DNA from 4 places in the Niveibacterium umoris genome. Region 1 is predicted to be linked to each of the others. Evidence: predicted binding sites of a transcription regulator. Region 1 holds the regulator's gene; each other region holds the start of a gene.
The links. Region 1 encodes FNR, which switches genes on or off when oxygen is low (the NO sensors DNR and NnrR bind a similar motif). Its sites were predicted from a motif close to TTGANCTAGNTCAA; they were not measured.
Positions count from the first base shown of each region.

Region 1 (7,420 bases):
GCGATCAAAGATGTAGCCAACTACGTTCGGTCGCTTTCTGGCCTCGCGCACGATTCGATTCGCGCACAGCGTGGCAAGGACGTCTTCGCGCAGAACTGCGTCGCATGCCACGGGCCGGAAGGCAAGGGCAATCAGGCCATGGGCGCCCCGAACCTGACCGATAAAGTCTGGCTGTACGGATCTTCCGAGGCAACGATCATCGAGACCGTAACAAACGGGCGTAACGGGCGGATGCCGGTTTTTGGCGAACTGCTTGGCGAAAAGAAGATCAAACTGCTCGCTGCCTACGTGTACGGGCTCAGCCACACCGAGGCGGCGGCCAAGTAACGAGACCGACTTGTCTCAAAGACGGGGCGACTCTGCCCGTCAGGACAACCAAGTCACCCGAGCCAAGGCTCGGGTGACTTTTTTGCTGCGTGCCCAACGAAAACTAGCGAACTTCGCATGAGCGATCAGAACCAGAATCAGGGCTCGCCTGGTCATCACCACGGCAAGCCCAAAGTCCGGGCAAAGACAATCCCGATTCGTCCTGTGTCGGCGGCCCTCGACGAAGATCTCTACGAGATCCGCAAGAAGGTCTACCCACGCGCTGTGCATGGGGTTTTTGCGACCTGGCGTTGGGCGCTTGTCTGGATCACCCAACTCGTTTTTTACGGATTCTGCTGGTTGCAATGGAATGGGCGTCAGGCCGTTCTGTTCGATCTGACACATCGAAAGTTCTACATCTTTGGCCTGGTTTTCTCGCCGCAGGACGTCTTCTATCTTGCTGTCTTGCTGATCATTTGCGCCTATTCGCTGTTTCTATTTACCGCGGTGGCTGGTCGGCTATGGTGCGGCTTTGCCTGTCCTCAGACGGTCTACACCCAGATCTTCGTCTGGATTGAACAGAAGCTCGAAGGTGGCCGCAACCAGCAGATCAAGCTCGACGAGGCGCCTTGGGGAGCGCGCAAGCTGGCGATCAAGCTTGCCAAGTACCTCGCCTGGGGGGGTGTGGCGCTCTGGACCGGTATCACGTTCGTCGGGTACTTCACGCCAATCAAGGAACTGCTGCCGAATTTCGCCTCGCTTCAACTCGGCGGCTGGGAAATGTTCTGGATCGCGTTCTACGGTGGCTTCACTTACCTGATGGCCGGCGTAATGCGGGAGCAGGTCTGCAAGTACATGTGCCCGTATGCCCGCTTCCAGGGGGTCATGTTTGATCCGGATACGCTCGTGATCACCTATGACCAAGAGCGGGGCGACCCCCGCGGAGCGCGCCGCAAGGGCTCGGATTACCGTGAAAACGGTTTGGGCGATTGCGTTGATTGCGGCATCTGCGTCCAGGTGTGCCCGACCGGGATCGATATCCGTGACGGCCTGCAGTACGAATGCATCGGTTGCGCGGCTTGTATCGATGCCTGCGATCAGGTGATGGACAAGATGGAGTACCCGCGTGGGCTGATCCGGTATTCGACCGAAAATGCAGTACAAAAGCATTGGGGGCGCAAGGACATCGTTGCGCATGTGATGAGGCCCAGAACCCTCATCTACGGCGCGGTTCTGTGCTGCATCAGCATCGCATTTGTCGCCGGGATATCGATGCGCCAGTCAATCCGGCTCGATGTCATTCGGGACCGTTCGGTAATGGCGCGGGAGGTGGAGGACGACCTCATCGAAAACGCCTACACGCTTCAGGTGATGAATGTCTCCGAGTCGCCTCGTCGCGCATCACTCTCAGTGACCGGGCTTGAGGGCGCGCGAATGGTTGGTGAAACAACTGTGGCTCTTGAACCAGCCAGCACCAAAGTGCTGACAGTTCAAGTTCGAACGCGATCCGATGTCGGGTCCAAAGGTGCGCACAAGATTTACTTCGAACTTCGCAGCAGCGACAACGACATCGTGCTGCGCGAGAAGTCCACTTTCCTGCTGCCATGAATCCAATGAAGACTGCCCATCCGAACACCTCACAACGCCCTTGGTACAGGGAACCTTGGCCTTGGATTCTGTTCGGCTTGCCGGGGATCGTCGTGATCGCGAGCCTTGTGACGCTCTTCATTGCGATCCGGAGTTCAGACTCTCTGGTCGTCGAGGATTACTACAAGGAAGGACTTGCCATCAATCGCACACTGTCGCGCCAGGATGCGGCGCGCGCGGCGGGCCTGAGCGGCACTCTTACGATCAGCGGCGGCGGTGCAGCATTCGCGCTCAGAGCGAATGCAGGTTTCTCAATGCCGGCACGCCTCAGGCTGCATCTTGCTCACCCAACAGACGCGCGACTGGATCAACTCATAATGCTTGAACGCGCGGATGACCTTTATCGTGGCGTGATGCAGCCGGTCGGCGCAGGGCGTTGGCGGTTCCTGATCGAAGACGAGTCGCGCAAATGGCGGATATCCGGGAGCGGAGTGCTGCCGACGACCGCCACCATGGCGCTAGCGCCGGGCGCTTGACAAGCGTCGGGCAAAGGCGGAAAAACTCCCATCCTCGCGAGTCTCGCGCGAGGATGGCGTTTGTCGATGACCGTGTAGCTGCGGCGGCAGACAGTTCAGTGTTTCGTTAGCCCTGTTTGCCCTGCCAATCCGGTCTGGGTTCGACAAGGAGGCGCGTGATGCAGAAACTGGTGTTGGTGCTCTGGCCCTCATTCTGGGTCGCGGTGGTTGCGGAAGCAGTCTTTTTTACCGTGATCAATCCGGCCGAGTTCTATTTGTTCGGATCAACGGTGGATTTTTCCCCGGTCGCGACTTACTCAATCGGATTCTTCTGCTTCTGGATGCTGTGCGCCGCGTCCAGCATCGCGACGCTGTTCTATCAACGCACGCCGCAGGAGATCAACCACCTCCCGCCGCGCCCGCACCACACCGCGCGACTGCATTGAAAGCCAGCGCACGGCTCAATCGATGCCGTGCGCACTTGTAGTCGTCAACGGAAAACCAGTACCGGGATGCTCGAGTGGGTCAGGACTTTCTGCGTTTCGCTCCCGAGCAGGAATCCCGCCACCCCTTTTCGCCCGTGCGATGCCATGAAGATGAGGTCACAGCCGTGCCGTTTGGCTGCGTCGATGATCGATTCGTACGGCAGGTCGCTGACGGACGTATCGGTGTCCGACTGCACGCCAAGGCGGGCGGCTTCCGTCTGCGCGGCCGTCAGGATCCTTTCCGCTTCCTTCTTCGTGGCATCAACGAACTGATCCGGTGATACCGGTACCAGCAAGGCCCCCTCGCCATAGAGCGGTATCGGGTATTCCTGCTGCGCGAAGAAGAATGTGATGCGCGCACCAATTTCGTTTGCGAAGACAACCGCACGGGAAACGGTGGTGGTCGAGAGCTCCGACCCGTCCGTTGGAACAAGAATGTGCTTGAACATGATCTGACCTCCGGCTGAGAGCGGCAACTTCATCTTAGGCGGCAAAGGACGCGCCGCTTTGACCACTGTCAATCGCGGTCGGACGTTTTGGCGCATGAGCTCATTGCGCTGAGTACCATGAATACAGGCATTCAGGGTGGGAGGACGCCATGTGTTCGGACCATGTTCGTGATCGTTCAACGGAATCCGCGAACGGAGCAGCCATCTCATTGGGCACGGTGAGAGAGCAGGTTTCGGCGAGCGTTGATCCATTGGGTGTCGTTGCACCTGTCATGCATGCCCAGGCGGCCTGGTGGTTGCATCCGCTTGAACTTGCCGATCGCATGACCCGTTTTTCCACCGAAGCCTGGGCGCTCTCATGCAATACCCTTGCGCGTGCCGCGGGGGCGAAGACCCAGGACGTCGTAAAACCCCAACCGGACGACACCCGATTCACTGATCCTGTCTGGTCCGAGAACCCAAGCTGGAACGCCCTGAAGCAGTGGTATCTGTTGTTCACCCGTCATGCGCAGGATTCACTGTATGCAACCCCGGGGCTATCAGGGACAGAGCGGCGCCGCGCGGCGTTCTGGTGGCGCCAGTGGCTCAATGCGGTGGCGCCCACCAATTTCCTTTGGCTGAACCCGGTCGCGCAGCGTGCCGCAGTTGCGAGCCAGGGCGCGACGCTCAAGGCCGGCTGGCAGAATTTCATGGAGGATCTGCGTGCAGGTGATATCCGCATGGCCGATCCGAGCGATTTCAAGGTTGGGCGCAACCTTGGCCAGACCCCAGGCGCGGTCGTGGCTCGCACAAGGCTTGTCGAAGTCATCCACTACACACCGACGGCGCAGGCGGTCCATCGGATGCCGGTGGTCATCATCACCCCTTGGATCAACAAGTTCTACATTCTGGATTTGACGTCAAGAAAGAGTCTGGTTCGCTATTTGCGGGATGCGGGTTTCGACGTCTACATCACAAGCTGGAAGAATCCGGACGCCAAGATGCGGGATGTGCGCTTCGACGACTACCTGCTTGAGGGCATCGACGCGACGATCCAGACCGCGCGTACGCTTTCCGGGTCCGACAAGGTGCATGCCGTCGGCTATTGCATTGGCGGGACGGGCCTGTCGATGTACATGGCATGGGCCAACCGGCGCTATGCACCTGAGGCGATGCCAGTGGCCCACTGGACTTTGTTCACGACCTTGGTCGACTTCGCCAAGCCGGGCGACGTCGAGGTCTTCATCGATGAGGGAAGCGTCAGGTACTTGACCCGGGCGATGGAGCAGCGTGGCTATCTGGATGGGCGCGACATGGCGACCTCGTTCAGGCTGCTCAGATCGAACCCCTTGATCTGGCAGTACGTGGTTCAGGGCTACCTGATGGGCGAGAAGCCGCCGGCGTTCGACGTCTTGTACTGGAACATGGATACGACCCGAATGCCGTATGCCATGCATGCGTGGTACTTGCGCGAGCTCTACTTGCAGAACAAGCTGATCGAACCCGACGCGCTGTCGGTGGCGGGCGAGTCAATTGATCTGGGGCGGATCAATCAGCCGCTCTATGCAGTAGCCGCTGAAGACGATCACATCGCGCCTTGGCGCCAGGCGTTTCGCGTGATGAATTTCGTCCGCGGCGAAAAACGCTTCGTCTTGTCATCCAGTGGTCACATCCTTGGCATTGTGAATCCGCCGGTGCAACCGCCCAAGCGTGAGTACTGGATCGCGACCGCACATCGCACCGACAGTGCCCATGCGTGGCGCGAACGGGCGGAACATCTTGCTGGAAGCTGGTGGGAGGACTGGACGGCGTGGTTGGGGGAACGCTGCGGCGAGCAAGTCGCACCGCCTCCGCTCGCTACGGCAGCCTATCCGGAGCTCGCGGCTGCGCCTGGCGAATACGTGCTTGAGCGTTGAACTGGCGGCAATCGGGGTGGATTACGTCTGGCTCAAGGGCGTCCACGTTGGCTGCGCGATCATCTCCGGGTGCGGATTCGTCGCCCGAGGCGTAGGCGTGATGCGATCCGCCTCGTGGGTCGAGCGACGCTGGGTCCGGATCGTGCCGCACGTTGTGGATTCGATACTTCTTGCGTCAGCGATTGCGCTTGCTTGTGCGCTCGGCGTGGTGCCGGTTCGAAATGATTGGCTGAGCGCCAAAGTTGTGGCGCTGCTGGCCTATGTGATGCTCGGCAGCGTTGCGCTCAAACGTGGGCGGACAGACAAAGAAAAAGCGGCCGCTTTCGCGGCCGCCTTGGCGGTATTCGGCTACATCGTGTCGGTAGCGCACACGCATAGCCCGATCCCGTGGCGCTGATCAGACGTTTGCGCGACCGATCAGGCGGCGCAGGCCTTCAGCATCCAGGATCTGGATGTGCTTCTGATGGACGCTGATCAGTCCGTCATCCTGGAACTTCGAGAATGCGCGGCTCACTGTTTCGAGTTTCAGTCCAAGGTAAGACCCGATCTCTTCGCGCGTCATCCGCAGGTGGAACTCGGACGCCGAATAGCCCCTCAAGCGCATGCGTTGCGACAGGTTGATCAGGAAGGCGGCCAGCCGCTCTTCCGCTCGCATCGAACCGAGCAGCATCATGATGCCCTGTTCGCGCACGATCTCGCGGCTCATGAACTTGTGGAACTGACGCTGCAAGGGTTCGATCCGGCGTGACAGTTCCTCAAGGCGCTCGAACGGGATCATGCAGACGTCGGAATCCTCCAGCGCCACGGCATTGCAGACGTGGCGGTCGGTCGAGATGCCGTCGAGTCCGAGGATCTCGCCAGCCATCTGGAAGCCGGTGACCTGATCGCGACCATCTTCGGTCAGGATGTCGGTTTTGAAGAAACCGGTCCGAATCGCGTAGATCGCCTCGAAGGGTTCGCCCGCGCGGTAAAGGTGCTGCTGCCGCTTCACTTTCTTTCGCGCAGTGATGAGTCCGTCGATGCGTTCAAGATCGACATCGTCGAGCCCGACCGGCAGACAGAGTTCCTTAAGATTACATTGGGTGCACGCAGTTCGCAGGTTTACGGCCGTCAGCGCAATGGTGGCGGGTTTTTCCAAGTCTGGTGCTCCAAGTGGGCTAGTTGATGGCAATCAAACGGCTCCTACGGAGTTCATGACACCTTCCGGCATCCACAGAGAGAAAACAAAACAATGAATCAAATTGAGCAGATGCCGGTCTTCGACCGCGATCTCATCCGCCGCTTCGACGTTTCAGGTCCGCGCTACACGTCTTACCCGACGGCGGACCGCTTCAATGAGGGCTTCGGACGCACCGACTTCGCAAGACATCTGGGTCTGCGAGCGCAGGGCGGCCTGATGAAACCCCTCTCATTATATTTCCACATTCCGTTCTGCGATACGGTCTGCTTCTATTGCGCGTGCAACAAGATCGTCACGAAGGATCGCAGTCGTGCCGAACGTTACCTCCAGTACCTCGACAAAGAGATGGGTCTGGTCGCGGCGCAACTCGCCGGATCCCGCCTGGTTTCGCAGATGCACTGGGGCGGCGGTACGCCGACCTTCCTGTCGGACAGTGAAATCCGCGAACTGTTCCGCGCCATCCGTAGTCATTTCACGCTGACCGAAGGGGGCGAGTATTCGATCGAGGTCGATCCCCGGCGGGTCTCGGCTGAAACGGTCGCGCTCCTTGGTGCCGAAGGCTTCAACCGGATGAGCGTCGGTGTGCAGGATTTCGATCCGGTCGTGCAGGCAGCGGTCAATCGAATCCAGTCTGTCGATGAGACGGCTTCGGTCATCAACGCCGCGCGCGCCAATGGTTTCCGGTCCGTCAGCATTGATCTAATCTACGGCCTGCCGTTCCAGAGCGTCGAGCGCGTGAGCCGCACGCTGGACACCGTTCTGAGCCTTTCGCCGGACCGCCTCGCGCTGTACAACTACGCTCATCTGCCGACGCGATTCATGCCGCAGCGGCGCATCAACGCGGCGGATCTGCCGAGTGCCGATCAGAAGCTTGAAATACTGGGCATGGCGATCGACAAACTCACGCGCGCCGGCTACGTGTTCATCGGTATGGATCACTTCGCCAAACCTGACGACGAGATGGCCGTGGCGCAGCGGAATGGGCGCTTGTACCGCAATTTCC
Region 1 is NZ_JACIET010000001.1:491,615-499,034, forward strand. It holds gene ccoP (cytochrome-c oxidase, cbb3-type subunit III) at 1-327, shown strand, start outside; gene ccoG (cytochrome c oxidase accessory protein CcoG) at 445-1,914, shown strand; gene GGR36_RS02100 (FixH family protein) at 1,911-2,429, shown strand; gene GGR36_RS02105 (hypothetical protein) at 2,588-2,854, shown strand; gene GGR36_RS02110 (universal stress protein) at 2,899-3,342, opposite strand; gene GGR36_RS02115 (PHA/PHB synthase family protein) at 3,492-5,237, shown strand; gene GGR36_RS02120 (SirB2 family protein) at 5,227-5,634, shown strand; gene fnr (fumarate/nitrate reduction transcriptional regulator Fnr) at 5,635-6,375, opposite strand; gene hemN (oxygen-independent coproporphyrinogen III oxidase) at 6,469-7,420, shown strand, end outside.

Region 2 (7,420 bases), 1.7 Mb from region 1:
TGAGCTTCCGGAAGCGATGACGAGCTTTATGGCGTTGAATCAGCCGATTCGCGATTGGCGCGGCAAGCGCGTGTGGATCGTCGGTGCCTCGACGGGGATCGGCGCAGCCCTCGCAGAAGCGCTGTTCGCGAAGGGCGCGCATCTCGCCTTGTCCGCACGCCGCGCCGAACGCCTCAATGCTTTTGCGGCGCGCTTTCCCGGCAGCATTTCAATTCCGCTCGACGTCGCCGAGCCCAACAAGCTGCTGCCCGCGGTGCTGCAACTGCTCGACCTGTGGGGCGGTATCGATGTGGTCGTGTTCAATGCTGGCACCTACACGCCGATGCGGGCCTGGGATCTGACCGTCGAGGGCGCGCGCACGACCTTCGAGATCAACCTGATGGGCGTCATCAACGGCGTCGCGGCGGTGGCGCCGCAGTTGCTGCAGCAGGGCGAAGGCGCCATCGTCATTGTCGGCAGCGTGGCCGGTTATCGCGGTCTGCCCAAGGCGCTGGCCTACGGCGCATCGAAGGCGGCGGTGATCAACTTCGCCGAATCGTTGTACATGGATCTGGCGCCGCGCGGGGTCAGCGTGTTCCTGGTGAATCCGGGCTTCGTCCGCACGCCACTGACCGCCGGCAACAAGTTCCACATGCCGGCCCTGATTTCGGCGCCGGAAGCGGCACGCGAGATCCTCAAGGGGCTCGCACGGGGCCGGTTCGAGATCCACTTCCCGCGCCGCTTCACGCTGATGCTCAAGTTCATGCGCGTGCTGCCCGGTTCGCTTTACCTGCGCGCGGTGCGCCGCGCGACCGGCGCATGACGGACACAAGCGCGGCGCTCGACGGGCTGGTGGCGGCCTACGAAGCGCTCACGGTTGAATCCTGTGGCGCGCTGGCGTCGCTGTATGCGCCGGATGCCCGCTTCAAGGACCCCTTCAACGAGGTGCAGGGGCGGGCGGCGATCGAACGTATCTTCCGCCACATGTTCGAGCAGGTGGATGCGCCGCGCTTCGTCGTGACGGCGCGCTTTGCGGCCGTGGATTCGGCGATGCTGACCTGGGAGTTCCATCTGCGCTTTCGTGGCGAATCGCTGGCGCGGGTGATCCGCGGCGCGAGCCATCTGCGCTTCGATGCGCAGGGTCGGGTCAGCGAACATCGGGACTACTGGGACGCGGCGGAGGAGTTGTATGCCCATCTGCCCGTGCTGGGGGCGCTGATGCGGCTGTTGCGACGTCGCCTGGCCACACCGCAAGGCAGCTGACGCCCGCAGCTCTTCGCGCCCTTGCGCTACCGCAGATCGCTGCGATGCGCACGCAGTACAATCCGCCGCTCTTGCTGTCCAAACGACATGCGTTGCCGCGCAGCCCCGGCGCGGCCGCACCCCCGGCAAGAAGATCGAAGGATTCCCGACATGTGTCTCGCGATCCCCGCCCGCGTGGTGGAACTGCCCGGCGCTGACCGCGCCATCATCGAGCTCTCCGGCGTGCGCAAGGAAGTCTCCGTTGCGCTGGTCGACGACGTTGTCGTCGGCGATTACGTGATCGTTCATGTCGGCTATGCGATCGGGAAGCTCGATCAGGATGAAGCGGCGACGACGCTTTCGCTGTTCGCCGAAATGGCCGCCACCCACGACGGCGATCTGCCCCTGACGCCGCCCCTGGCCTGAGCGGAGCGCACATGAAATACATCGACGAATTCCGCGACGGCGAACTGGCGCGCGGTATTGCCGCCACGATAGCCGCCGAGGTACAGCCCGCACGTCGCTACCGCCTGATGGAGTTTTGCGGCGGCCACACCCACGCGATCTCGCGTTACGGCCTGCTCGATCTGCTGCCGCCGGCGGTGCGGATGATCCACGGCCCCGGCTGCCCGGTCTGCGTGCTGCCGATCGGGCGCATCGACAGCGCGATCGAACTGGCGCGTGAGCATGGCGTGATCCTGTGCACCTATGCCGACACCCTGCGCGTACCGGCGTCCGGCGGGCTCTCGCTGACCCGCGCCAAGGCGCAGGGCGCGGACATCCGCATGGTGTACTCGTGCGACGACGCCCTGCGCATCGCGCAGGAAAACCCGGCACGCGAGGTGGTGTTCTTCGCGATCGGTTTCGAGACCACCACACCGCCTACCGCCGCGATCATTCGCCAGGCGGCGGCGCTCGACGTGCCGAACTTCAGCGTGTTCTGCAACCATGTGCTGACGCCTGCCGCGATGGTGCACATCATGGAATCGGAAGGCGACCCGGATGCGGTGGCGCTGGATGGCTTCGTCGGCCCGGCGCATGTCAGCACGGTAATCGGCAGCCAGCCCTACGAGGCGTTTGCTGCCCACTACCACCGGCCGGTGGTGATCTCCGGCTTCGAACCGCTCGACGTGATGCAGTCGATCCTGATGCTGGTTCGGCAGATCAATGCCGGCCGCGCGGAAGTCGAGAACCAGTTCACCCGGGCCGTCAGTCGCGAAGGCAACCGCAAGGCGCAAGCGCTGGTGGCAGAGATCTTCGAGCTGCGCGAGGCCTTCGACTGGCGCGGCCTTGGCGAAGTGCCGCGCAGCGCGCTGCAGATCCGCCCCGCCTTTGCGCGATTCGACGCGGAGCGCCGCTATGGCATCGGCTATCGCCAGGTGGCCGACCCGAAGGCCTGCGAATGCGCGGCGATCCTGCGCGGCCACAAACATCCGGCCGACTGCAAGGTGTTCGGCACGGTGTGCACGCCGGATCACCCGATCGGCGCCTGCATGGTGTCGTCGGAGGGCGCCTGCGCCGCCTATTACACCTATGGTCGCTTCAACGTCGTCGTGAAAGAGGCGGGGGTCGCATGAGCCGCTACGCAAGACCCGTCGATTTCAAGCACGGCAAGGTCGATCTGACCCACGGCAGCGGCGGCCGCGCGATGGCGCAGCTAATCGACGAGCTCTTCGTGCGGCATTTCGACAACCCGATCCTCGATTCGATGAACGACGGCGCATGCTTCGCGCTGCCGGCCGGCGCCGGGCGGATGGTGATGGCGACCGACGGCCATGTCGTCTCGCCGCTGTTCTTCCCCGGTGGAGACATCGGGTGCCTGTCGGTGCACGGCACGGTGAATGACGTTGCGATGGCCGGCGGCCGGCCACTCTATCTCTCGGCGGGTTTCATCCTGGAAGAGGGGTTCCCGCTCGCCGACCTCAAGCGCATTGTCGTGTCGATGGCCGACGCGGCGCGCGAGGCCGGCGTACCCATCGTCACCGGCGACACCAAGGTGGTGGAGCAGGGCAAGGTCGATGGCGTATTCATCACCACCACCGGTGTCGGCGTCGTGCCGGACGGCATCGAGCTGGGGCCGGACCGCATCCGCCCCGGCGATTGCATCCTGCTCTCGGGCTGCATCGGCGACCATGGTGTGGCGATCCTGTCGAAGCGCGAGAACCTTTCCTTCGAGACCGAGATTCAGTCCGATACTGCTGCATTGCATACGCTCACCGCGGCGATGCTCGACGCGGTGCCGAGCATTCGCGCGCTGCGCGACCCGACGCGCGGCGGGCTCTCAGCGGTGCTCAACGAGTTCGCCGGGCAGTCGGGTTGCGGCATCGCGATCCGCGAGAAGGACATCCCGATCCGCGGCGAAGTGGCCGCGGCCTGCGAACTGCTCGGGCTCGATCCGCTGCATGTCGCCAATGAAGGCAAACTGGTCGCAGTCTGCCCGCCAGAGGATGCCGAGCGGCTGCTCGCGGTGATGCGGGCGCATCCGCTGGCCGCGGGGGCTGCGATCATCGGTACCGCGATCGTCGACCCGCAGCACTTCGTGCAGATGGAAACCGTGTTCGGCGGTCGGCGCATGGTCGACTGGCTGACCGGGGAGCAGTTACCGCGCATCTGCTGAGGCGTGATGGCGTGAAAAAAGGGAAGCCGTTGGCTTCCCTTTTTCTTTGGCTGCGCGGGTTCGATCAGCGCGGCGGGTTTTCTTCGCTCGGGTTGATGTAGGCGAAGGGGATGCCGACGAACAGCACACCGCCGACGATGTTGCCGAGCGTGCTGAAAACCAGGTTGAACAGCGCTTCGCTGATCGTGATCTGGCCGTTGCCGAGCAGCGACATCGAGAAGGTGCCCATGTTGGCGATCGAGTGCTCGAAGCCCAGGTACAGGAAGATGAACACGACGAGGATCAGCACCGCGATCTTCGCGATGTCTTCCTTGCAGCGCAGTGCCAGCCGCACCGCGAGGCAGACCACCCAGTTGGCAAGCACCCCCTTGAAGAAGATCGCTGCCGCACCCTGGTGCACCTTGTGTAGCGCGCCGGAGTAGAGCGCGTGATCGAGCGGCAAGGCCTCGAGGGCGCCGGCGCCGTACAGCAGACCGGCGACGATCAGCGCGCCGACGAAGTTGCCCAGGTAGCAGGCGCCCCACAGCAGCACGGTCTGGCCCCAGCTGGTGCGTCCCTCCACCGACGAAACCGCCAGGTACATGTTGTTGCTGGTGAACAGTTCGGCGTTGGTGAACACGATGATCGTCAAGCCAACACCAAAGAAGGCCGACGCGACAACCTTGCCGATGCTGACGTCATGAAGGTTGTGGCTCAGGTTCCAGAAAACGAACAGCACGATCGAGAGATACATGCCGGCCAACACCGAACGGGTCAGGTAGCGACCCGGGTCGGACTGCAACAGCGAAAGTTTGCGTACGCCGCTCTCTGCGGCTTTTTCTACATAGGTGCGATCAATCATGGGGGTACCTCGGTGCTTCTGCGAAAAGGGGGTATTCAAGCATGACCCGCGCCATGGTCTGTGCAGCGATTGCCTGTCGGAACTGACATTTCAGCGGCATCAAGCTTTGGTCGATGCGCCATTGCAATTGCGCGGAAAATCGCGTTGGCGCAAAGCGACGATATATTCCACCGGCAGGTGGCCAGGCCTTGATCCGCGCCAATAAACCGCTTCGATTAAACGGTTGTAATCGCCCACTTTAGACGGTCCGGTTGAAACGGAACAGCATTTGCGGCTCTGGCATGAACCTCATGCCTGCGACATCGCCGGGTGCTGTGGTCAACAAATGAGGGCTTGGTTATGAACCGCTTCGTGATCGCGGAGCCAGCGCTGTGTATCGGCTGCAATACATGCATGGCGGCCTGTTCTGTGGTGCACAGGGCGGCGGGCTTGCAGAGTCTGCCGCGCCTGACGGTGACCCGTCAGGGCGACCGCACGGCGCCGATGTTGTGTCGCAACTGCGAGGACGCACCCTGCGCCCGGGTCTGCCCGGTCAACGCGATCACCCACGAAGGCGGTGCGGTCGTGCTGAACGAGACGACCTGCATCGGTTGCAAGCTGTGCGCGATCGCCTGCCCCTTCGGCGCGATCACGCCGAGCGGCACCCCCGTCACCGGTGTGGTGAGTACCGGCTGCAATTACATATCGCCCGCCATGCAGAGGGTGACAGCCCCGGGCGATACCGACACAGACAGCAGCGCAACGCTGCATCCGATGCTGGCCTGGGCGGCCGGCGTGCGTAGCGTGGCGGTGAAGTGCGATCTGTGCGATTTCCGCGCCGAGGGCCCCGAATGCGTGCGCGTCTGCCCCACCCGCGCCCTGTTCATGGTGGATGACCAGGCGCTGGTGCAGACCGGCGAGCACAAACGTCGCCAGGCGGCTGGCGCACTGGATTCTTCCTTCTCGTTCAACGCCGCGCAGGAGCAGAAATGATGACGTCTCCGCTTGCTCTGCTGCTCGCGTCAGTGCTTCTGTATGCGCTGGGCGCACTCGCGTCGCTGCTGCTCGCGCGTGCCGAATCACTGGCGATCAAGGCGTCCGGGCTGGCCGGCATGCTCGGCGGCGCGGCCGGCCTTGCTGCCTCGCTACCCACCTTGCTCGGCGGTGCAACGCTGCACTATGCGACGCCGGGGCCGTTTCCGTTCGCGCAGTTCGTGATCCGGCTCGATCCGCTGGCGGCCCTGATGGTGGCCGTGATCTCGCTGCTGGTGCTGATCTGCTCGCTCTATTCGCTGGCTTATGTGCGCGAGTACGCCGGGCGTGGCGCCTGGGCGATGGGCTTCTTCATGAATGTGTTCGTCGCGTCGATGGTCGCCCTGGTGGCGGTCGACAACGCGTTCTACTTCCTGATCTTCTTCGAGATGATGTCGCTGGCCTCGTACTTCCTGGTGATCTTCGATCAGGACGAGGAGGCGGTCAGCGCCGGGTTCCTCTACTTCCTGATCGCGCACGCCGGATCGATCCTGATCATGGCGGCGTTCTTCATCTGCTACAGCCACAGCGGAAGCCTTGATTTCGACAGCTTCCGCGCGCTGCGCCTGTCGCCGGGCCTCGCCTCGCTGGTGTTCCTGCTGGCCTTCTTCGGCTTTGGCGCCAAGGCCGGCATGGTGCCCTTGCATGGCTGGCTGCCGCGCGCGCACCCCGCGGCGCCGTCGCATGCCTCGGCCTTGATGTCGGGCGTGATGGTGAAGATCGGCGTCTTCGGCATCATCAAGGTGGGCATCGATCTGCTGGGTGCGAGTGCCACCTGGTGGGGCATGCTGGTGCTCGGTTTCGGCGCCGTGTCGGCGGTGCTCGGCGTGCTCTACGCGCTCGCCGAGCAGGACCTCAAGCGCTTGCTTGCCTACTCGTCGGTCGAGAACGTCGGGATCATCCTGATGGGGGTCGGCGTCGGCATGATCGGTCTTGCCGAACACAATGCCATGCTGGCGGCGGTCGGACTCCTGGCCGCCTTCTACCACCTGCTCAATCACGCCGTGTTCAAGGGACTGCTGTTCCTCGGTGCCGGCTCGATCCTGTATCGCACCCACACCAAGAACATGGAGCTTTTGGGCGGACTCGCCAAACGCATGCCGTGGACCGCGGCAGCCTTCCTTGTCGGTGCGATGGCGATCTCGGCCTTGCCCCCGCTCAATGGTTTCGTCAGCGAGTGGTTCACCTACCAGGCGCTGTTCGCGATGGCGCGTGGTGGCGATCTTGCGACGCGCCTTGCCGGCCCGGTCGGCATGGTGATGCTGGCCCTGACTGGCGCGCTCGCGGCGATGTGTTTCGTCAAGGCATACGGCATCTGTTTCTCCGGCCAGCCGCGCAGCGCCCACGCGGAAGCGGCGCGCGAAGCCCCGCTCAGCATGGTGATCAGCCTGGCCTTGCTGGGCGGGTTGATCGTGGCGCTTGGTGTCGGTGCGTCGTGGGTTGCGCCGGTGATGGCAGGCGTGGCGGCCTCGCTGACGCACGCGGCTGCGCCGATGGTGGGCGCGGGTACCTGGGTCTTCCCTGGCGACCCGGTTCAGGCGGTGTTGTCGACACCGGTGCTCACGGTGCTGTTGATCTCGATACCGGTAGCGCCGCTGCTGCTGATTACCGTGCTCACCGGCTCGCGCCTGGGGCGTCGCCACGGTGGCGAATCCTGGGCCTGCGGCTACGGTCAGGAAGCGTCGATGACCGTGTCGTCGCGTGGCCTCGCGCAGCCCATCGGCGACATG
Region 2 is NZ_JACIET010000001.1:2,232,807-2,240,226, reverse strand. It holds gene GGR36_RS10105 (DUF3833 domain-containing protein) at 1-20, shown strand, start outside; gene GGR36_RS10100 (SDR family NAD(P)-dependent oxidoreductase) at 17-802, shown strand; gene GGR36_RS10095 (nuclear transport factor 2 family protein) at 799-1,242, shown strand; gene GGR36_RS10090 (HypC/HybG/HupF family hydrogenase formation chaperone) at 1,393-1,647, shown strand; gene hypD (hydrogenase formation protein HypD) at 1,659-2,798, shown strand; gene hypE (hydrogenase expression/formation protein HypE) at 2,795-3,838, shown strand; gene GGR36_RS10075 (formate/nitrite transporter family protein) at 3,903-4,679, opposite strand; gene GGR36_RS10070 (4Fe-4S dicluster domain-containing protein) at 5,019-5,651, shown strand; gene hyfB (hydrogenase 4 subunit B) at 5,648-7,420, shown strand, end outside.
Region 2: a site for FNR is predicted at 4,868-4,881, ahead of GGR36_RS10075 (formate/nitrite transporter family protein). Genes of this name have one in related genera too.

Region 3 (7,420 bases), on a different contig from region 1:
CCGCCGATCAAGGTAGCAACTGCAAGGACATAAAACTGTTGCCGCCGCTGGCGTCTTGCTTCTTCTCGGTGCGGAAGTAGGTTGATGCGGATCATTCGTCAAACCTCCGCAAAGCCAGTCCGCAGGCGACCATTAGCGCTGGAGCATCCGACGCCAGGCTCTTGGGACGGATGCGCTGCGCCAGAGCCATGCCCGAAAAAGGGTTTGCCGTCACGGTCGGGATCTGGGTCCGTGAAGACACCACCTGATCGAGACCGGGAATCACGGCGCAACCGCCCGCCAGAATGACGTGATCGACCTGATTGAAAGTGGTCGAAGTAAAGAAGAACTGCAGCGCGCGCGAAACTTCCAGCGCCAGACTGTCCATGAACGGTCGCAGCAGTTCCACTTCAAAGTTCTCCGGAAGACTTCCGGTGCGCTTCGCAGATTCAGCCTCGTCAACGTTCATGCCGTATTGGCGTGCAATATCCTGCGTCAGCTGATTTCCGCCAAAGGCCTGCTCTCGCGTGTAGAGCTGTTGTTCGTTGCGGAAGACCGTCGTCTTGAGCATATTCGCGCCAGCATCCACCAGGGCGACGATTCGATTCTTGCCGCCCTCGGGGAGTTGTGCCCGGATGAGATCCAGCGCCGCCTGCGCGGCAAAGGACTCAACGTCCATCACCTGCGGCTTGAGGCCCGCGGATTCCGCAACCGCGACACGGTCCTCGACTTTCTCCTTGCGGGAGGCCGCGATCAGCACTTCGACCTCGTCCTCGCCACCAGGCGCCGGGCCCAGTACCTGAAAGTCGAGGTTAACCTCCTCGATCGCGAACGGGATGTACTGGTTCGCTTCGGACTCGACCTGCACCTCCATCTCGGTCTCTCGCAAACCAGCGGGCAGGATGATCTTCTTCGTGATCACCGCTCCGGCAGGCAGCGCAAGGCCGACATGTCGCGTTGTCGTCGACATCCGTTTCCAGGCGCGGCGCACAGCGTCCGCCACCACATCGAGCTGCGCGATATTGCCGTCGCTCACCGCATCGCGGGGCAACGGTTCAATCGCGTAACGCTCCAGCCGTCGCTGACGGCCGTTGACGTCGGACAACTCGACCAGCTTGACAGCCGAGGACGAGATGTCCAGACCGATCAGCGGCCTCGCTTTTCCGGCGAAGATCGAAGAGAAGTCGATCACGGGAAAATGCCCTTTTTAATCAACAAATTAGGCACAATTGCCACAATTTACTTGAAATCCTAGCAGTAACTTTTAGCAGATGTAAAGACAAAAGTATGAATTAGGAATGTTCGGCCGGCCGCACGCCTTGCCTCGCCTATAATCCGCCTTCCCGTCCTGACGCCAGTGCCATGCGTTACGCAACCTACATATTCGCGATTTTCATCGGTCTGATACTTCTGGCTGCCGCCACGGTCGGGCTTGCGGTGGCCTTTGCCTGGCCCAAGCTGCCGACCCTGGAAGCGCTGACCGACTATCGGCCACGCATCCCGCTCCGCGTATTCACCGAGGATGGCCAGCTCATCGGCGAGTTCGGCGAAGAAAGGCGCACTTTCGCGAAAATCCAGGAAGTCCCGGCCCACATGAAGAACGCCGTCCTCGCGGCAGAGGACGATCGCTTCTACGAACATGGCGGCGTCGACATCGCCGGATTCCTGCGCGCTGCGGTAGCCAACCTCACTTCTGGCGGAAAGCGTCAGGGCGCAAGCACGATCACCATGCAAGTCGCCCGAAACTTCTTTCTCACCCGCGAGAAAAGTTACAGCCGCAAGCTTTACGAGATTCTGCTGTCGATCAAGATCGAAAAGAACCTCACCAAGGATCAGATCCTCGAGCTGTATTTCAATCAGATCTATCTCGGTCAGCGTGCCTACGGCTTTGCAGCGGCCTCCCAGATCTATTACGGCAAGAATCTGGGACAGTTGAATATTGCCGAGGCAGCCATGTTGGCAGGGCTACCGAAGGCACCTTCCGCTTACAACCCGATTACCAACCCGGCCCGCGCAACCTTGCGCCAGCACTACGTCTTGCGGCGCATGAAAGAACTCAACTTCATCACTGCGGCGGAGTATGAGGACGCACTCAAAGCGCAACTCAAGCCTGTGAGGGGTGGTTCGGAAAACTATCCGGTGCACGGCGAGTACGTCGCCGAGATGGCGCGCCAGATGGCCGTCGAACAGTTCAAGGATGCCGCGTATACCGCGGGCGTTCGGGTCATCACGACGGTCAAGGCAGCGGACCAGGAAGCGGCCTATCTCGCACTGCGCCGAGGCTTGCTCGACTACGAACGCCGGCACGCTTATCGCGGCGCCGAGGCCTATGTCGATATGGCCGGCATCAAGGGCGACACTGATGAGCAACTCGATGTACTGCTTGAGGATTTCCCCGACAACGGCGAGATGATTCCGGCGATCCTGCTGGAGGCAAGCAGCGCACGTATCCGCGCCTATACCCGCGGCGGCGAGGTTCTTGAATTCACCGGGCAAGGTCTTCGTTTCGTGTCGCCGATGCTCGCCGACAATGCGGCGCCCGCCAAACGGCTGAGACGCGGCGCGGTGATCCGTGTCGCCAAAGGCAGCAAGGGATGGGAGATCGTGCAGGTGCCCGATGTCGAGGGTGCCTTCATCGCGGTCGATCCGCAGACTGGCGCCGTGCGTGCGCTTGCCGGCGGCTTCGACTACAACCGCAACAAGTTCAACCATGCAACACAGGCGTGGCGGCAACCAGGGTCGAGCTTCAAGCCCTTCATCTACTCGGCCGCACTTGAAAAGGGCTACACGCCGAGCAGCATCGTCGACGACGCACCGCTGTCGTTCTCGTCCGGGCAGACCGGCAGCCAGGCTTGGGAGCCGAAGAACTACGACGGCAAGTACGAGGGGCCAATGTCAATTCGCGCGGCGCTGGCCAAATCGAAGAACATGGTCTCGATCCGATTGCTCAACTCGATCGGTCCTCAGTACGCGCAGGACTACGCCGCGCGATTTGGTTTCGACCCCGACAAACACCCCGCCTACCTCACGATGGCGCTCGGCGCCGGTTCGGTGACCCCGTGGCAGATGGCCCAGGCGTATTCCGTCTTCGCCAACGGCGGATATCGTGTTCAGCCCTTCATCGTCAAAGAGATGCAGGACAGCCAGGGCCGCGTGCTCGCCCGCACGCAGATCACCAGCGCGTCGGATGGCGCGCCGCGTGTGATCGACCCGCGCAACGCCTGGCTGATGGACAGCATGATGAAGGACGTCGTGCGCCATGGCACCGCAACCAAGGCTCTTGCGCTCAAACGCAACGACCTCGCGGGCAAGACCGGCACGACCAACGAATACGTTGACGCCTGGTTCTGCGGCTACCAGCCTTCGCTGGTGGGCATTGCCTGGATCGGATACGACACGCCGCGCAAGCTCGGCTCCGGCGAAACCGGTGGCGCCGCGGCCTTGCCGGTTTGGATCAACTTCATGGCGAAAGCGCTGCAGGGCGTACCGGAGAAGATTTTCGAAGTGCCGCAAGGTCTGGTTGCCGTCACGACCAATGACGGCCGTGGCGACTTTGTGTACGAAGAGCGTCTCGGCGCACCGCCACCCGACGCGGAAGCGCCGGCCGAAGGCGAAGCCGCAGCGCCTCAGAGTGCTCCAGGCCCTGCGCCGGCACCAAGCCCGGTGCTGCCGGTTCAGCCGCAGCCAACACCATTACCGCGGGCACCGCACAATGAGGTGACCGGCGAGGTGCCACGCGGTTGATACGGCGGGCGACCTCAGGGTCGCGCCGTCGAAATCAGGCCGCGTCGCCGCGAACCAGACTCACCGGCTCGCCCGCCTGCGCGCTCGCGAGCCGGTTCAGGCAGGTCCAGAGTTCGGCGCCATCGCGGGTACCGACCCACTGCCGCCCGTCGTAACGGAAATGGAAGCCGCCGAGTCTGGCGGCAACCCAGATCTCTCGCGCAGCGCTGTGACGATTGATGATCATCTGGCTGCCATCGTCGAATTCGATCTGCAGCACATTGCCCGGCTGGACTTCAACGTCCATCCCGGCGTCGTCGAAAGCACGCTCGATCAGCACAAGCTCTTGCTCTGCGAGCGGATTGAAGACTGCTTCGTCCATCCCCGTCCCTGTCTGCTAGCATCCGGCACAGCCCCAGCGCCCGGCGCGCGGGTGCCGACTGCTGTTATGTTGATTTGAATGCCGCGCTGCGCGCGGCCCGATGGAAGCCGAATGTCCGCCCGTCCGACACACATCCTGATTTGCATCGCCGTCATGCTGCTCGGCGCCTGCGGCATCAAGGGCCCCCTCTATCTGCCGCCCCCGCCGAAAACCGTACCCCCGGCAATGCCGGCGCAGTCAGCGCCGACACAAGCCGTGCCCGATAGTAACAAAGCAGGCACCCCTTAACGCGCCGGGTATCCCGCACCGGCTTCCGCCGCACTGCGCGGATCGCTTGCGGAGATCGCGCGCATCAATGCGTCCAGCACCGGCGCGTTGAGCAGGTGCCAGATGAAGTGCGTCCCGCTCGGCCAGACCGTACACAGCGCCTGGTCGACACTGCGGGCGAGCAGGGCTCCGACTAACATCGCAAGCGCCTGCACCAGCGCAGGCCCGCCGGGCACGCCCTTCCGCGTCGTCCACAGCGCCGCGACCAACAGCGCAAGTGCGGCGCCCGCGTAGAACTCGGATCCATTGAGCGGGAGTTGCGACATCGCTTCCGGCAGTCCGAGATCAATAGCGATGAAGACCGCCACGCCCGCCAGAGCCGACCGCGTGCCCAACCCCGCGCGCCGCACCAGAAAACGGTGCAGATACACAAGCAGGAAGAGCGTGATGAAACCGGTATCGAGGAACATGGCCCAGCGCTGCGCGACGGTGTGGAAGGCCAGGCTGCCGATCGCGATGCAGAAGATCAGGCCCGCCAGAAGGCGCAGGTCAGTGACAGCGTCGCGCCCATGCAGGCGACGCCACGCAATCAAGGCCGTGATCACGAAGGCAAGATTGCTTAGCGCGCTGAGCGGTTCGGCCCACAAACCCGGGCCCGCCCGCTCGCAATAGGCATCAATGAAGTCGTAGGCGCCTGCATTCATGGGATGCCTCTCAGCGCAAAAGGGCTCACACAGTCCCCGATTGTTGCGCAGTGCAAACATGCGTTCATGGCAGTCAAGCGCATAGCTGCGGGCGTTTGCGACGGATCAAGGCTGTAATGTGTGTGCAATGCAACAGTGCCGGACTTTGCCCCCGAGGAAATACGCCAATGTCGATGATCCAGCACGCCTTCAAGCCGCTTGTGCTGCGCGGAAAACAACTCCTGCCTATCGTGCAGGGCGGCATGGGCGTCGGTGTGTCGGCCCATCGGCTGGCTGGCGCAGTGGCTGCGCTCGGCGGTGTCGGGACCATCGCGAGCGTCGATCTGCGTCGTCTGCATCCGGATCTTGAAGAGGCCACCGGCCGCTGCCGCGACAAGGCCGCCATCGAGGCCGCGAACCTGACCGCGCTGGACCGCGAGATCGCCGCCGCCCGCGAACTGGCCAAAGGCGTCGGTGTTGTCGCGGTGAATGTGATGCGCGCGGTGACCCAGTACGCCGACTATGTGCGTCAGGCCTGCCGCAGCGGCGCCGATGCGATCGTGATGGGCGCCGGCCTGCCGCTCGATCTGCCCGAACTCACCGCCGATCACCCCGACATCGCGCTGATTCCGATCCTCTCGGACGCGCGCGGCGTCACGGTGGTCCTCAAGCGCTGGATGAAGAAGAACCGCTTGCCCGACGCCATCGTGCTGGAGCATCCGGGCTGGGCAGGCGGCCACCTTGGCGCGGCGAACGTGGCCGGTACCACTGATTCGCGCTTCGACTTCGAGAAGGTCGTGCCGGAATGCCTCGAAGCGATTCGTGGTCTCGGTCTCTCGACCGAGCAGATCCCGCTGATTCCGGCCGGCGGTATCGACACCCACGACAAGGTGCGTCGCGTCATGGAGCTGGGAGGTTCGGCGGTGCAGGTGGGCACGGCCTTCGCGGTGACGCGGGAAGGCGATGCGGCCGACGCTTTCAAGCAGGTGCTGATGGGCGCGAACGAACAGGACATCGTCGAATTCACCAGCTGCGCGGGCCTGCCGGCGCGTGCGGTGGCGACCCCCTGGCTGAGCAATTACCTCAAGCGCGAGTCTCGTCTGCAGGATGCCGCGGCGCGTGAAGACGGCGGCGAACGCCAATGCACGCTCAAGTGGGATTGCCTGCTGCAGTGCGGCCTGCGCGACAAGCTCTCGAAGTTCGGCCAGTTCTGCATCGACAACCAGCTTGCCCACGCGGTGAAGGGCGACATTGCCAAGGGCCTGTTCTTCCGCGGCAAAGGCACGCTCCCCTTCGGCACCGAGATGCGTTCGGTACGCGAACTGATCGAATACCTGCTCGCCGACCTGCGCCCGGCACACGCCTGATCCGCGGCAAGCAGGCAGTAAAAGGCCGGCACATCGCCGGCCTTTTTCATTCGGGCAGCACGCCTCAGACCGCGTAGAAGTAGCGCACCAGGTGGAAGTAGATCGGTGCCGCGAAGGCAACCGGCGCGACGCGGTCGAGCATGCCGCCGTGGCCGACGATCGAATGGCCCCAGTAACGCACGCCGCGATCGCGCTTGATGGCCGTCATCACCAGGCTGCCGAGGAAGCCCATCCAGGTCGCCGCGAGCGCAATGCCGAACGCGGCCCACACGCCGAACGGCGTTATCCAGGCCAGCATCGCGCCCAGCAAGGCGGCACCGAAGCCGCCCAGAACCAGGCCCTCCCAGGTTCGCGTGAGCGATACACCCGGCGCCGCCGGTGTCCGGCCAAGACGGGCCGAGAAGAACTTCTGCAGCACGTCGCCGCTCTGCACCACCAGCACCAGGAACGCGATCAACAGCAGGTGGCGCCCCGCGTAGTCCGGGATGCGCAGGCTCAACAGCTGCGGCACGTTCGACAGGCAGTACACGCAGATCATCAGGCCCCACTGCACGTTGGCGGCGCGGTCCATGAAACGCTTGGCGTCACCCCGCAGCGCCGACACGATCGGCAGGAAGAGGAAGGCGAAGACCGGCACCCACAGCTCGGTGAAGGTCAGCCAGCCGTGCCAGATGCCCAGGTAGTGCAGCGGCAACACCAGGAAGAAGGCCGCGAGCAGCGTCCAGTGATCGCCGATGCGGGTGGGCGACAGCGTGATGAATTCGCGCAGGGTGCCGAAGGACGCAAACGCGAACAGCAAGGCGACGCCCTTGCGACCGGCCAAAAACGCCAACCCGATCCACGCGACCATGATCCACCAGCCGCGCACTCGCGCCACATAGCTTTCGATCACGCCGACCCGGCGTCCGCGCACCCGGCGCCGCAGGTAGCGGCCGAACAGCGTCGCCATGATCAGCACCACGAAAACGCCGGCAAAGAGCAGCGCGGTCGTCGTGCGCGGGCCGAGTGTGGGGCCGGTC
Region 3 is NZ_JACIET010000002.1:278,487-285,906, forward strand. It holds gene GGR36_RS13350 (PilN domain-containing protein) at 1-95, opposite strand, end outside; gene GGR36_RS13355 (type IV pilus assembly protein PilM) at 92-1,171, opposite strand; gene GGR36_RS13360 (penicillin-binding protein 1A) at 1,342-3,723, shown strand; gene cyaY (iron donor protein CyaY) at 3,758-4,084, opposite strand; gene lptM (LPS translocon maturation chaperone LptM) at 4,196-4,372, shown strand; gene GGR36_RS13375 (hypothetical protein) at 4,369-5,055, opposite strand; gene GGR36_RS13380 (NAD(P)H-dependent flavin oxidoreductase) at 5,223-6,401, shown strand; gene GGR36_RS13385 (phosphatidate cytidylyltransferase) at 6,466-7,420, opposite strand, start outside.
Region 3: a site for FNR is predicted at 5,151-5,164, ahead of GGR36_RS13380 (NAD(P)H-dependent flavin oxidoreductase). Genes of this name have one in related genera too.

Region 4 (7,420 bases), 570 kb from region 1:
GAAGTCCACCCGCGCCGCCTCGGCACGCGGCGTGGGAATGTGATCGCAGTTGTTGACCCGCGCCAGCGGCCCCACGCGATACCAGCCCTGCTCCTTGCCCAAGGCCGTCAGGAAGGGAAACTTCATGTAGCTCCACGACTTGACCTCTTCGTGAAGGATGGCGTTGTAGCCCCGGTAATCGAAGTGATCGAGAACGATCCCGCCTGCTGCATCCTTGACACGGATGCCACCGTGGTACAACTCGAGCCCGCCGTCCGGCGCAACCAGGGACAGGAAGTTCGAGTTCGCCGCTGCGAAACCGCGGTTTGCCGGCTCGTCCGCAAGGTAGAGCTGGCGCGCGATTGCCAGCCCGTGCGCTGCCCAGCCCAATACGGTCAGGATGTCTGACTTGAGGTAGTCACGTTCTTCCTGCGACAGCGGCTTGTTGAAGCCACCTGGCACCGAGCCGGTGCCGTGCACCCGTTTGCCGGTCAGCACGCGAATCACTTCCTGCCCGAACTTCCGCAGTTTGACGCCGATGAGGCCGATTTCAGGGTGGTCGGTCAGAACGCCCACGACGTTGCGGTGTGGAACCGGGTCGTCGTAGCCGAACAGCAGGTCCGGCGATGCAAGGTGGAAGAAATGCAGCGCGTGCGACTGCAACATCTGGCCAAAATGCAGCAAGCGTCGCAACTTGGTCGCCGTGGGCGAGATCGGCTGATTGCCCGACACGAAGAAGTCCGTGGCTTTGGACGCCGCCAGCAGGTGGCTCACCGGGCAGATGCCGCAGAGCCGCTGCACCAGCGTCGGTACTTCCCAGTAGGGGCGCCCCTGGATGAACTTCTCGAAGCCACGAAACTCGACAACATGCAGGCGCGCCTGACGCACCACACGGTTCTCATCGAGCAAGAGTGTGACCTTGCCATGACCTTCGACACGGCTAACCGGTTCGATCGCCAGACGTTGCAGACCGATCGTTTCGGTGGCTGTTTCCAGATTTTCGTACATGCTCGGGCTCCGGCTCAGTCGAAACGACGGTTTTCGTAGGCAAGTTGCGGTTCGCGCCCTTCGACCAACGCGGACAGCAGTTCCCAGAACGCGTCGGCAGGGGGCGGGCAACCCGGCAGCACATAATCGACCCGCACCACTTCGTGGATCGGCCTTACCTTGTTCAGCAGCAGGGGGATCTCTGCATCGTGCGGAATGTGCGGATTCTCGATTCCGGGGGCCTCGATGTAGGCCTCACGCAGGCACGATTCAAGCGAAAACTTGTTGCGCACGGCCGGGACTCCACCTGTGATCGCGCAAGAGCCCACGGCAACGATATAGCGGCAGTGCGCGCGGAATTCGCGCAGCACTTCGACGTTTTCGACATTGCACAGGCCCCCTTCGATCAGCCCGACGTCGACATGTTCGGAACAGTGCTTGATGTCGGTCAGCGGCGTGCGGTCAAAAGTGACGATCTGGGCGAGATCCACGATCCGTTCATCGACGTCGAGAAAGGACATGTGGCACCCGAAGCAACCGGCAAGCGAGCAGGTCGCGACTTTCAGGCGGGGTGGATGTTCGACTGGGGCGTTCATGATTGCTCGATTCTCAGTACTTGGATTCGAATTCGCATTCGATGGCCTGGGTATCGAATCGGCGCTCGCCGATCGGTTGCTCGTAGCCACGGCGTTTGACCAGCAGCGCACCGGTCGGGCAAACCTGCACCGCCCGGTCATTCGCCTCGATATTGGTGTCCTTGAGCAGGCCCGTCGACGAGTTGACCACGAGTTGCGTGTCGATACCGCGGCCGCTGAGCCCGAAGAGCTCCTTGCCGTCCGCATCCCGGCTGGCGCGCACACACAGCGAACAGTTGATGCAGCGGTCACGATCGAGCACCACTTCGGGGTGCGAGGCGTCCATGCTGCGGCTCGGAAAACGGTGCGGCAGAGAGGTGTCTTCCATGCCAAGGTGATAAGCCACCGCTTGCAGCTGACAGTTACCGCTCTTCACGCAGAATGGGCAGAAGTGGTTGCCCTCGATGAACAGCATCTGCACGATGCGGCGGCGCGCGTCCTGGATGTCCGGTGCTTCACTTTCAACCTTGGCACCGGCACTGGCCGGCGTCGTACAACTCGCGCTCAGCCAGCCATTGACCCGGACGGTGCAGACCTTGCAGCTGCCATGCGGCTGGAACTCGCGGTGATGGCACAGATGCGGGATGTAGTGACCGGCGGCCAGCGCCGCATTCATGATGGTCTGGCCCGCTTCAAAAGCGACGGGCTTGCCGTCCAGAGTGAAGGTGTTTTTCGTGTCGCTCATCGGTCGTTCTCAATCGCTGTGAATCTGGTCAAGTTGATCGTGCCGCCCGGTCAGCGCGCGCGACTCGGTAACCGACGCATCCAGATCGAACTCGGGCACAAAGTCCGCTTCCGCCAGCAGTCGGCTGGTGTATTCCTCCGGGAATCGCTTGATCGTATCGAGCAGCGTATTGGGGGCTGTCTCGCCCAAGCCGCAGTGGGAATACGCCTTGACGAATTCACCGATCGAACTCACCTGTTCCAGATCTCGCTGGGTACCCTGGCCGTCAGCGATCTTGTCGGCGTAGTGCTTGAGCATCTGGGTGCCGACTCGACAAGGGGTACAGAAACCGCACGACTCGTGGGCGAAAAAGTGTGCAAACTGCCGCGCCACATCGACCATGTCGCGCAGATCGTTGAACACCATGATGCTGCCGCCGGTTGAGAGGTCGGCGTAGCTCACGCGACGATCGAACTCGGCGCGCCCGACACAGGTGCCCGCCGGGCCGCCAACCTGCACCGCTTTGGCGTTCTCGCCACCGCAGCGCGCGAGCACCTCGCGAACCGTCGTGCCAAGCGGCAACTCATAGATTCCGGGGCGCTGGCAATCGCCCGCGATCGACAGCAACTTGGTGCCGCGCGACTTGGCTTCGCCGTGAGCGGAGAACCAGTCGGCCCCTTTCCATGCGATCTGGGCAGCCTGCACGAACGATTCGACGTTGTTGTTGATCGTCGATTGACCGAACAGCCCGATCTTCACCGCGGACGGCGGCCGCACGCGCGGGATGCCGCGTTTGCCTTCCAGCGATTCGAGCAAGGCAGACTGTTCGCCACAGACGTAGGCGCCCGCGCCAAGGTGGATGCGCAGGTCGAAATCCAGCCCGCTCTCGCAGACGTTCTCGCCCAGCAGGCCGGCGGCACGACGTTCGGCCAGCACGGTCTGCAAGCCTTCCATCATGTACTCGTACTCGCCACGCATGTACACATAGCCCTTCTTGGCGCCGACGAGCAGTCCCGCAATCGTCATGCCTTCGAACAACTCGTCGGCATACTTGGCGAGCAGCACGCGGTCCTTGAACGTGCCCGGCTCGCCCTCATCGGCATTGCAGGTGATGTAGTGGGTACCCTTGGTATCGAAGGCGCCGCGCCACTTCCGCCCCACCGGAAAACCGGCACCGCCGCGCCCCTGCAGACCCGAGCGTTCAACTTCGTCCAGCGTCGCCGGCAATCCGCGGGCGAGCGCAGCGCGAATGGCCTCTCCCGGCGGGATTACGGTATCAAGGGTGATGCCACGTTCGCGGATGCCGTCATCAACATGAAACCATTCGGCAGGCCACTCGCTGGCCGGAACACCGTGTTCGATCAGCGAGGCCATCTTTTCGATGCGGGCTTCGGTCATCCGCGTGAAAACACGGCCGTTCACCAGGCCCGCTGGCGCTTGCTCGCAGTGACCGGTACACGACGTCATCGATACGGTCACACGCCCATCGGCGCGTGGCTGACCGAGGGTCACACCCAGGCGGTCGGCAAGGCGCTTTGCCACGATCTGACTCCCCGCCATGCGGTCAGTCACCGAGTCGCTGAAATACACGTCGAATTGCCCACGCGGCGTGGTGTGCAGAAAGCTGTAGAACTCGACGCAACCCCTGACGCGGGCAATCGGCAGGTTGAGCACGTGCGCGAAGAACTGGATTGCCTCTTCCGGAACGTAGGAGCGGCTCGCTTGAACTTCGCGCAGCATTTGCAGCAAACGGTGGCGCGCGTGAAGGTGACGCGCAGCAATGTCGTGCAGCGTCGCTGACTGACCGAGGGGGGATGCCATGTCGTGTCCCTGAGGGAAATATCGCCAACCGCAATTGATACGCTTGGTGCGGCGCGCCCCTCTTGTCCGGGATCAAGCGCCGACAGTGGGCGCGCTTGCTTTCTCAATCACCCTTGTTTTCGCTCGGTGGGCAAGCAAGCTCCTCACCGATATCGTGGGTGTCATAGCGCCGCTGCCCGATCGGGACCGCAAAGGCTGCCTTCTTCGGAACGATTGCGCCGACCGGGCAAACCTGGGCGGCCGCGTCGGTGATCGAGAAACGTGAATCGCCGAGCAGACCGCTCGGGCTGTTGACCAGCAAACGCGCCTCTATGCCCCGACCAGCCACGCCAAATACCTGTTTGTGGTCGACATCACGGCTGGCCCTTACGCACAGCTCACAAAGGATGCAACGGTCATAGTCGATCATCGCGTCGGGATGGGAGGCGTCGAGTTGCCTGCGCGGATACTGGTGGGCGTAGTGCGTGTCTTCCATGCCAAGGTGGTAGGCAACCGCCTGCAGCTTGCAATTGCCGCTTTGCTGGCAGAAGGGGCAGTAATGATTGCCCTCGGCGAAGAGCATCTGCACCACGCGTTTGCGGTAGCCCTGGATCTCCGGCGTTTCGCTCTCGACCTTCATACCCTCGGTGACCGGTTCGAAGCACGCCGACGTGAACTTGCCGTTGGCCTTGACCGAACAGAGCTTGCACGAGCCGTGCGGCGGGAATTCCGGCCGGTAACACAGATGAGGAATGTAGTGTCCGGCGTCGGCCGCGGCCTGCAGGATGGTCTGCCCCTGCAGGAACGGCAATTGCACGCCATCGAAGCTGAAGTGTCCTTTATCCGCCATGATGGCCCTCCTTGGCGACGTCGGCGCCGAACATGGACCTTGCCTCGCTCAATTCCGCATCAAGATCGAAGCCTGGATCGCCGCCTCCGTCATGGATGCGCGCTTCGAAAGCCGCACGGAAATGCGCCAAGGCATCGAGCATCGGATTCGGTGCGGTCTGACCCAGGCCGCAATGGCTGAGCGCGCGCGTGACCTGGCCCGCGCTCTCCATCTCATTCAGGTCCGCCGTCGTTGCCTTGCCCTCGACGACCTTGTCGATCAGCTGTCGCATCACGGTCGTGCCGACCCTGCACGGCGTGCAGAATCCGCAGGACTCGTGCTGGAAGAAGCGCGCGAAGTTCTGCACAACGGCGACCACGTCGCGCGTCCAGTCGAACACCATCAGCGAACCGGTGGTGGGGAGATCCTCGAAGGCAATCTTCCTGTGGAACTCCGACGCGCCAATCAGGTGACCCGATGGCCCGCCGATCTGGATTGCCTGCACCGCCGTCGCGCCGCAGTCACCCAGCACCTCGCCGATGCTGACACCGAAGGGATACTCGTAGATGCCACGCTTGGGCACGTCACCCGAGATCGACAACAGCACCGTCCCACGTGACTTCTCGGTTCCCAGACTTGAAAACCACGCACTTCCCATCGCCGCCACCTGGGCTGCCTGGATGAAGGTCTGAACGTTGTTGACCACCGTCGGCTTGTCGGCGTAACCGCGCACCGCCGGGAAAGGCGGCCGCACGCGTGCCTGGCCGCGCTTGCCTTCGAGCGACTCGATCAGCGCCGATTCCTCGCCACAGATGTAGGCGCCGGCGCCAAGATGAATCGAGATGTCGAAATCGAAGCCCGACCCGAACAGGTTGCTCCCCAGCAACCCCTCTTCCCGGCAGCGTTCGAGCACAGCCTCCAGATGCGGCAACAGGTATTCATACTCGCCGCGCAGGTAAAGGAATCCCTGTCGGGCCCCAACCACGAAGCCGGCCAGCGCCATCCCTTCGAAAAGTTCTCCAGAAAACCGGTTGAGCAGCACCCGATCCTTGAACGTGCCCGGTTCGCCCTCATCGGCGTTGCACACGACAAAGCGCTGCACGCCCGGCGCTTCCATGCAGAAGCGCCATTTATGCGCTGTCAGGTAACCCGCGCCGCCCCGCCCGCGCAGGCCGGAGCGTGAAAGTTCCGACAAGGTGCTTGCCGCCCCACGTGCAATTGCAGCCTTCAACGCCGCGCCGGGCGTCATGTGTAGATCGAGCATCGGCCCGGTGCGCCTGATGTTGTCGCGCACCGCGAACCAGTCCCGCGGCCAGGCCTCCAGGGCGATTCCTGCGTCGACCAGATCGGCCATTTCGTCAATGCGCGTCGCATCCAGGCGGGTGACCGCCAGGCCATTGACCATGGCGGCGGGTCCCTGGTCGCTCATGCCTGTGCACGAGGTAAGATCAACGGTCACCGAGCCATCGCGTCGCGGCACGCCGGGTTTGACGCCCAATCGCTCGCAAAGGCGGTTCATCAGGCCACGCGAGCCGAGCATCTGATCGGTGATGTTGTCCGAGAACCGGATGTCGTAGCGCCCGCGGGGCACTTCGTGCAAGAAGGCGTAGAACTCTACGACGCCCTGCACCTGCGAGTGGGGCAGCCGCAGGTGGCGCGCGAAGAAGTCAATCGCCGCCGGGGGGACATGCGAGTATGAAGCCTGTACCGCGCGTAACATCTGCAGTAATTGGTACGGATCGTCGCGATACCGCGCGGAAATCCTCGCAAGGACCCGATCCAGGCTGGACGACAATGGCATTGCGCACCTCCGCAACGAAACCCCAGGGTGACATACCGCGTACTCGAATGATTCTAGGCGTCGAGCCAGAGCCTCTTTTGCGCCGCGTCAGGGAACGTGATCATCGATACGGCAAGCTCGGCATGTGCCATATGCGCCAACATTCGGTGCCGCCAGCCCCTTGCAGGCCATGATCCCCACACCCGTGCCAATCCAGCGGATTCGTTTCGACATCACCGGGGTCGTCCAGGGCGTCGGTTTCCGTCCGAGCGTGGCGCGACTCGCGCAAGGCCAAGGTCTGCACGGTTTTGTGCAGAATCAGGCGGGGGTCGTCCGGATCGAGGTCGAAGGGCACGCCGATGCTCTGCGTGCATTCGAGACTGCGCTGCAACAGTTGCCACCGCCCTGCCGCATCGACCACATCGAACAACTCACGCTGCCGCCCGAGGGCGATCGCCGCTTCCGCATTGAAGACAGTACGAACCCGGGCGCAGGGATCCCGACCCTGTTGCCGGATACTGTCACCTGCCCTGAATGCCTCGCCGAAATGCGCGACCCGCTCAACCGGCGCTATCGCTACCCCTTCATCAGTTGTGCGGTGTGCGGCCCGCGTTACAGCATCAGTGAGGCGCAGCCCTTCGATCGCGCCCGCACCGCACTGGGCGACTTTCCGATGTGCGACGCATGCGCCGCGGAATACCGGAACAGCACGGATCGCCGCTTTCACGCCCAAACCATCACCTGCC
Region 4 is NZ_JACIET010000001.1:1,061,064-1,068,483, forward strand. It holds gene GGR36_RS04730 (Ni/Fe hydrogenase subunit alpha) at 1-987, opposite strand, end outside; gene GGR36_RS04735 (NADH-quinone oxidoreductase subunit B family protein) at 1,002-1,562, opposite strand; gene GGR36_RS04740 (2Fe-2S iron-sulfur cluster-binding protein) at 1,576-2,286, opposite strand; gene GGR36_RS04745 (NAD(P)H-dependent oxidoreductase subunit E) at 2,296-4,086, opposite strand; gene GGR36_RS04750 (2Fe-2S iron-sulfur cluster-binding protein) at 4,190-4,915, opposite strand; gene GGR36_RS04755 (NAD(P)H-dependent oxidoreductase subunit E) at 4,905-6,695, opposite strand; gene hypF (carbamoyltransferase HypF) at 6,865-7,420, shown strand, end outside.
Region 4: a site for FNR is predicted at 4,149-4,162, ahead of GGR36_RS04745 (NAD(P)H-dependent oxidoreductase subunit E). Genes of this name have one in related genera too.